DNA from 2 places in the Dietzia sp. 179-F 9C3 NHS genome. Region 1 is predicted to be linked to the other one. Evidence: riboswitches for the same ligand, from Rfam matches in the RefSeq annotation. Region 1 holds a riboswitch; the other holds the start of a gene.
The links. Region 1 has a riboswitch for cyclic di-AMP ahead of ACH0BZ_RS08305 (C40 family peptidase). Riboswitches for the same ligand answer to the same signal wherever they lie in the genome.

Region 1 (3,387 bases):
CCGGGACCGCCGGTTGTACGGCGGCTGGAGAGCGTCGATGAGCTGTTCCTCGACGGTCCACGCCTCGAGCATGTGCGCGCAGGGGACGGCGTCGACCGTGGTCGCCAGTCCGACCATCGTGCGCATGCGCCCGCGCGTGTCGCCGCCGGAGTAGTAGGAGCGGGCGCGGCGGCGCACGTCGGTGGACGACCCGACGTACAGCGGGCCCCCGGCCGCGTCGCGGAACACGTAGACACCCGGCCCGCGGTGCAGGCCGTCGGTGAGGGCGGCGCGGCGGCGGACGTCGGGGGAGAGGCGGGCGTCGTAGGCGCGGAGTTCGGAGACGGTCGCCACCCCGCAGTCCCCGACCCGGGCGATGAGGGCGTGGAGGACGTCGACCGTGGCGCGGGCGTCCGCGAGCGCGCGGTGTGTGGGCTGCACTGTGGCGCCGAGGTGGGCCGCGAGGTCGGCGAGGCGGTGGCTGCGGGTCTCGCCGGAGTGGAGGATGCGGCGGGCGAGCGCGAGCGTGCACAGCGACACCGGATCGGGCCAGGCGAGGTCGACGGCGGCCGCGGCGGCACGGAGGAACCCGAGGTCGAACCGGGCGTTGTGCGCCACGAGGACCGCCCCGCGGGAGAATTCGAGGAAGGTCGACATCACCTCGCCGAGGGAGGGGGCGCCGTGCAGGTCCTCGGGAGCGATGCCGGTGAGTCGGCTGACGTGGGCGGGGAGGGTGCCGTCGATGGCGACGAAGGTGGACAGCTCGGCCTGGACCTCTCCGCCGCACACCCTGATCGCACCGACCTCGGTGATCTCGTCGGTGCCCGGCCGTGTCCCGGTGGTCTCGAGGTCGACGACGACGAAGGTCACCTGCGACAGGTCGGGTTCGAGTTCGTCGAACGCGACCTGGATCCCCACGGGGTCGGCGGTGGCGTAGTGCATGCCCGGGACGGTAGCCCGTGCCTCCGACAGGGTTCCGCCGCCGCACGGGGGATGTCGTAGCCGGACCGTAGGGTCCGCGGCAGGGCCGCAAATCGCGGAACGGTAACGAACGGGCAACACGCCCGGGATGGGATGTGACATAGATCATGCTCTCGATCGACTGCTCCCGTTGTCCACGAGCGCTGCACGGCTGCGACGATTGCCTCATCGACGTCCTCGGTGCGGAAAATGTCCCGGTAGAAGCGCCGGAAGCGGACTCATGTGGGTATGTCCTGGCGCCGGAGATCCGGTCCGCGATCGAGGTGCTCCGGGCGGCCGGGCTGCTCTCGGAGGTCGAGATCGTGGGGGTCCAGGGCGCTGCCTGACGTGGCAACTGGACATCGACGAGACGGTTTCGTAACCTTTTCGAGACCTCGGAAGTCATCGCCCGCCCACCGGTGGGGAGCCGGGGTCACCACCTAAGAGTCGAGAGGCTCGCCGGGGAACCACGTTCCACTGGGGTGAATCGCCGACAGGGCCGCCAGGTCACGGTCGGCGTAGGACAGCCTTGCGTGTCCGAACCCGTCAGCTAACCCGGTCGGTGTCGCCAGGAAGAAAGAGGATTCGTCTCTCGTGGGAGCCCACAGCATCAAGACCAGCTCGAACGGTCGTCGTGTCGCCGCGGCCGGCATGCTCGCCGCCGGTGCCGCCGTTGCCGCCGCCGGTACCGCGACCGCCGCGCCCGTGACGGTGGATGTCCCCGCCGAGCTCCGCCTGCCGGGTGTGCCGAACAAGGTCACCGTCGACGTCCCCGAGGGCATCGCCCTCCCGCCCGGCCTGCAGCAGGCCGCTGCCCCCGTCGAGTTCGCCAACCCGGCACCGCAGGTCTCCACCGGCCAGCGCATCCTCGACGCCGCCAAGACCCGCGTGGGCTCGCCCTACGTGTGGGGCGCCACCGGTCCCAACTCCTTCGACTGCTCCGGCCTGACGTCGTGGGCGTACAAGGAGGTGGGCATCTCCATTCCGCGCACCAGCCAGGCCCAGATCGGCGGCGGCACCCCGGTCGCCAAGTCGGACCTGCAGCCCGGTGACATCGTGGCCTTCTACAGCGGCGCCACCCACGTCGGCATCTACGCCGGCAACGGCCAGGTCGTCCACGCGCCCTACTCCGGTACGAGCGTGAGCTACGCGCCGGTCGACTCGATGCCGTTCTACGGCGCCACCCGCTACTACTGAGTCGCGGCTCCGAGCACCTATCCCGGCACCCCGCCGACGCCCGGTCACGAACCGGGTGTCGGCGGGGTCCGCTGTCTGTAGACTCGTGCTCCGTGCGGCACCCCCACGCCGCGTCGTCGTCCCCCTGAGTACTCATCCGAAGGTCCCGCCGTGTCCCTGACCCGTCCGTTCCGCGCGGCCGCCGGCACCGTCGCCGTCGCGGCCGTCCTCTCTGTGGGGAGCGCCCCCGTCAGCGCCCAGCCCGCCGCGCCCGGCCCCGGGGACGTCGCGGCCGTCGCGGACCAGCCCGCCACCGGCGAAGCGGGTGAGGATCTCGCCGAGCTGAGCCGCCTCTCCGAGGAGGCCGGCGCGCTGGGCGAAGAGTTGCACCTGGCGCGGGCGGAACTCGAGCAGGCCGAGGCCGACCGCGACGCCCGTGTTCGGGCGGCGGGGGTCGCCGCCGGGCGCGCGGCACTGGCGGACCGCGCGGCGTTCCGGGACCAGTCGCTCGTCGACGACATCGCCACCATGCGCTACCGCGGGGGCGGCACCGACGGCGCCCGCGCCGCGGTCCTCGCGGACAGCCCGCGCGACCTCGTGGACCGTCTCGGGGCGCTCCAGCGGCTCACGGGCGCCACGACGAGCGCGCTCGACGCGTCCCGGCAGGCCTCGTCCGAAGCCGCCCGGTACCGGGAGGAGGCGCGGCTGGCCTCCGACGCCGCGCGCGCCGCGGCCGACGACGCCCGGGCCCGCGCCGACGAACTGGACCGCCGGTCCGAGGAGATGACGGCGCGGATCGACGAGGTCCGCAGCCGCGTCGACGCCCTGTCCGAGGCGCAGCGCGCGCTCTGGGCGGGTGGGCCCGTCATGCCGGAGGGGTACGTGGCCCCGCCGGTCGACGGGGTCAACGCCGCCGCGCTGCGGGTGGCGCTCTCGCGGCTCGGCTCGCCGTACTCGTGGGGTGCGACCGGCCCTTCGGAGTTCGACTGCTCGGGCCTCATGGTGTGGTCCTACGCGCAGGAGGGCAAGACGCTGCCGCGCTCGAGTCAGGCGCAGGCGACGGCCGGCGCCCCGGTGGCGCAGCAGGACCTGCAGCCGGGCGACCTCGTCATCTACTTTCCGGGGGCCACGCACGTCGGCATGTACGCGGGCGACGGCCTCATCGTCCACGCGCCCACCTACGGCCAGCCGGTCAAGCTCGAGCCCATGGACGTGATGCCGATCCACTCGATCCGGCGGTACTGAGCCCGGAATCCCGCGCCCGGAACCCCG
Region 2 (3,387 bases), on a different contig from region 1:
GACGCCACCGGCCTTGAGCGTGGCCGCGGGCACGGTGGACAGGGCGGCGAGCACCGCGTCGCAGCGGTGCAGCAGGTCGAGCGCGGCCACCCCGGCGGCGGCCTCGACGGAGTCCGCGGCGGAGCCGGCGGCCGGACGCGCCCGCGCGGGCGTCTCGAAACCGGGCGGGCGGTCGAGCAGGGAAGCGCCGGTCGGCCGGGCGCCGTGGCGGGCGCGGTCCAGGGCGCGGGCGTGGGGGATCACGGTCGCGCCGTCGTCGCCGTGCCGGATGGTGGCCAGGCCGGCTGCGGCCAGTTCGGCGGCCGCCTCCCGGACCGTCGGCGCGGCCTCGGCGCCGAGAGCGCCCGCCGGGGTGCGGCCGCGGCCGATCGCCCTGAGGACGGCGCGGGCCGGTTCCGAGAGCCCGGACCAGGCGGCCTCGAGGGCTTCGCCGGAGGGCTCGCCGGGATCGGGCGCGACGACCGGAGCGTTCTCCACAGCCCCGGCCACCACGGCCACGACCCGGGCCGAGGACTCCTCGCCCCACACCAGGGCCCGCTCGCGCAGTGCCGCGAGCGCGGCGACGAACGCGGGGTCGTCGACGCCGACGCCCAGCCGGTCCGCTACCGCCACCACCGGGACCGGGCCGGAGTCCGCGCCGAGCGCGACCACTGTGGACAGGGTGAGGAGAGCCGGCCAGTCCAGGTCGCCGAGCGCGCGGACCGCGGAGGCGGGCAGGCGCAGGCGCGAGGACAGGACCTCGAGAGAGGTCGGGGGAGGGGCGGCGACGTCGGGCCGGAGCTCGCACAGGCGCACCAGGGCGTCGTCGGATCGCCCGGCGAGCCAGGCCGAGAAGTCGGGGTCGCCGCCGGAGCCGGGCCGGGACGGGGCGCGCGTCGTCGTCATGATCCCTCCCAGCCTAGTGAGGCCGCGACGGGCGGGGTGGACACGGCGGGGTGGATCCGACCCAGTTGCTGACGAAGCGTGCCGGAGGTGAGAGACTACCCACGTGGCTGCCAAGAAACTGACTCACGACAACCCGGGTTGGCCCGACGCCTCGTTCGGCGAGCACCCGGTCACCGAACTGTCCGCGCTGGTCGCGGGAGGCCTGTCGCCCTTCGGGCAGGAGACCTTCCCGCTTCCCGCGGACGCGATCAACTACGTGCACCCCTACACCGTGGTCAACCGGACCCGGGTCACCACGTGACCGCCTGAGGCGCACCGAGTACGACGCGGGCCGCCGCTCCCCGAGGGGAACGGCGGCCCGCGTCGTCGGTCTGCCGGGTGTGCCCGGATCAGCCCAGGTAGTTGCTGAAGAACGCGTCGACCGCGTCCTGGTTGGCCTTGTAGGCCTCGTCCACGGCGGCCTTGTTGGCCTCGTAGGTGGCCTCGATCGGCAGGGTGATGCCCTGGGCCTTGGCGGCGGCGGCGAGCGTCGCGACGTGGTCGGCGGCGGTGACCTCGGCCGGGGCGGCGGGGGCGGCCGGGGCCGCGGGAGCGGCCGGCGCGCCGGAGACGTCGCGCGGGGTCGGGGCGCTGTTCAGGCCGAGCTTGGCCGAGCAGGCGGGCCAGGCGCCCCAGCCCTGGCCGGCGAGGGTGCGCTCGGCGACAGCGATCTGCTGCTCGCGGGTGGCCTGGTTGGCGGTGGGCGCGAACTCGGTGCCACCGTAGGCGGCCCAGGTGCTCGGCGAGAACTGCAGGCCGCCGTGGTAGCCGTTGCCGGTGTTGATCGCCCAGTTGCCGCCCGACTCGCACTGCGCGAGGCGGTCCCAGTCGGAATCCGGCGCGGCGTTGGCGGCCGGGGCCAGCGCGAGGCCGGCGGCGGAGAAGGCGGTGCCCGCGAGGACGACCTTGGCGGCCGTCTTGGGGGCGGAGGTCGTGGTGGCGGCGCGGTGGCGTCCGGTGTACGAGGTCATGTACGCGTCAGTCCTTTTCACTCAGTGCCTACGGGGTGAGCTGTCGGGTTCGGACGAGTGCGCCCGGCCGCCTCTCGGCGGCTTCACCCCAAGGCGACCGTGGGTCGCCGGCCCGACGTGGGCCCGTGGTGGGTCCCCCGCCCCCGCCCGGTGGATGATCACTGTCCATCGGTCCGCTGGGCGGGGTTCGGTGTCGCGGCCGATGCCAACTCGCTGACGAGTCTGCGAAGGACACTACCGGGCCGATGCGCAATCGTCACCATTCTGAAATAAAGCGAGGCCGGACAGGTCGGGATGCCCCGCCGTTATCCCGTCGTTACCAGGAGGGATGGCGAACTGTGGGATTGGTCACACCCCGGGCGGCCGCGAGCCGAGGAACGCCGACGCGAGCCCGAGGAGGAACCCGGCGGGGGTGAAGAACATGGCGCCCAGATACAGGACCGTCGGGGCGTCCCGGCCGAGGGCGATGGGCACCACCGCGGCGAGGACCGAGAACAGCACGCCGACGGCGAAGAGGACGACGGCAACCCGGAGCAGGACCCGCCCCCGGGCCCGGTCCTGCCGCGGCCCGTCCAACGGCCCGCGGGCGGAGTCCGGGGACCAGGGGTCGTCGTGCGGGTCGCGCGGATCGTCGCGCCGGTCGTCGGAACTCACACCGGGAGGGTACCGCCCGGGGACCGCCGGGGCGACGCGAGCCCGCGCGGGTACAGTCGGTTGCCGGTAGTGACTGGAAGGGACGCGCGTGCGCGCGACCGGTGGAGAGGTGGAGCGCGGTGCCCAGCGGCAAGGTCAAGTGGTACGACGCGGAGAAGGGGTTCGGCTTCCTGTCGCAGGAGGGCGGCGAGGACGTCTACGTCCGCGCCGACGCCCTCCCGGCCGGCGTGGAGACGCTGCGGCCCCGCCAGCGGGTCGAGTTCGACATGGTCTCCGGGCGCCGCGGACCGCAGGCGCTGCGCGTCGTGGTCCATGACGAGCCCGCGGCCGCCGAGGAGCGCGCCCCCCGCGGCGGGCCCAAGCGCTCCGCCGACGAGCTGCACGGGATGGTCGAGGACATGATCAAGGTGCTCGAGTCGACCGTCCAGCCCGAGTTGCGGCGGGGTCGCAGGCCCGACCACAAGGTGGCCTCCCGGGTCGCGTCCGTGCTGCGGGCCGTGGCCCGCGACCTGGACTCCTGACCGGGTCAGTCCACCTCGCCGTCATAGAGAAAGCCCACCGACCACTCACCGTTGAGGAGGGTCTCCTCGCCGTCGGCGTTGTAGACCAGCGTGCCCGCCATGATCGCCAGGCCCTCGAGCCGGCCGAGGTCGTCGGACATCACCGGGATGCGGAGCTGACCGGGTCCGCCCGGCTGGATCTCGCGCTCGTGGACGCCGTTCTCGCGCATCTCGACCACCGCGAGCGCGGCGCGCCGGAGCTCGGAGGGCAGCCGGACCCCGATGACGCCCTCGTCGTGCACGCGGTACTCGGCGACGGGATTGGTGAAGGTGTTGCC

Region 2: another riboswitch for cyclic di-AMP. It lies ahead of ACH0BZ_RS13535 (transglycosylase family protein); the one in region 1 lies ahead of ACH0BZ_RS08305 (C40 family peptidase).

Annotation. Positions count from the first base shown of each region.
Region 1 is NZ_JBIQES010000005.1:175,183-178,569, forward strand. Features, by position in the region: gene ACH0BZ_RS08295 (DEDD exonuclease domain-containing protein) at 1-921, opposite strand, end outside; gene ACH0BZ_RS08300 (hypothetical protein) at 1,068-1,286, shown strand; cyclic di-AMP (ydaO/yuaA leader) riboswitch at 1,367-1,520, shown strand; gene ACH0BZ_RS08305 (C40 family peptidase) at 1,534-2,136, shown strand; gene ACH0BZ_RS08310 (NlpC/P60 family protein) at 2,287-3,360, shown strand.
Region 2 is NZ_JBIQES010000012.1:23,532-26,918, forward strand. Features, by position in the region: gene ACH0BZ_RS13525 (helicase-associated domain-containing protein) at 1-885, opposite strand, end outside; gene ACH0BZ_RS13530 (hypothetical protein) at 989-1,186, shown strand; gene ACH0BZ_RS13535 (transglycosylase family protein) at 1,275-1,895, opposite strand; cyclic di-AMP (ydaO/yuaA leader) riboswitch at 1,905-2,066, opposite strand; gene ACH0BZ_RS13540 (hypothetical protein) at 2,244-2,549, opposite strand; gene ACH0BZ_RS13545 (cold-shock protein) at 2,669-3,070, shown strand; gene ACH0BZ_RS13550 (DUF2771 family protein) at 3,076-3,387, opposite strand, start outside.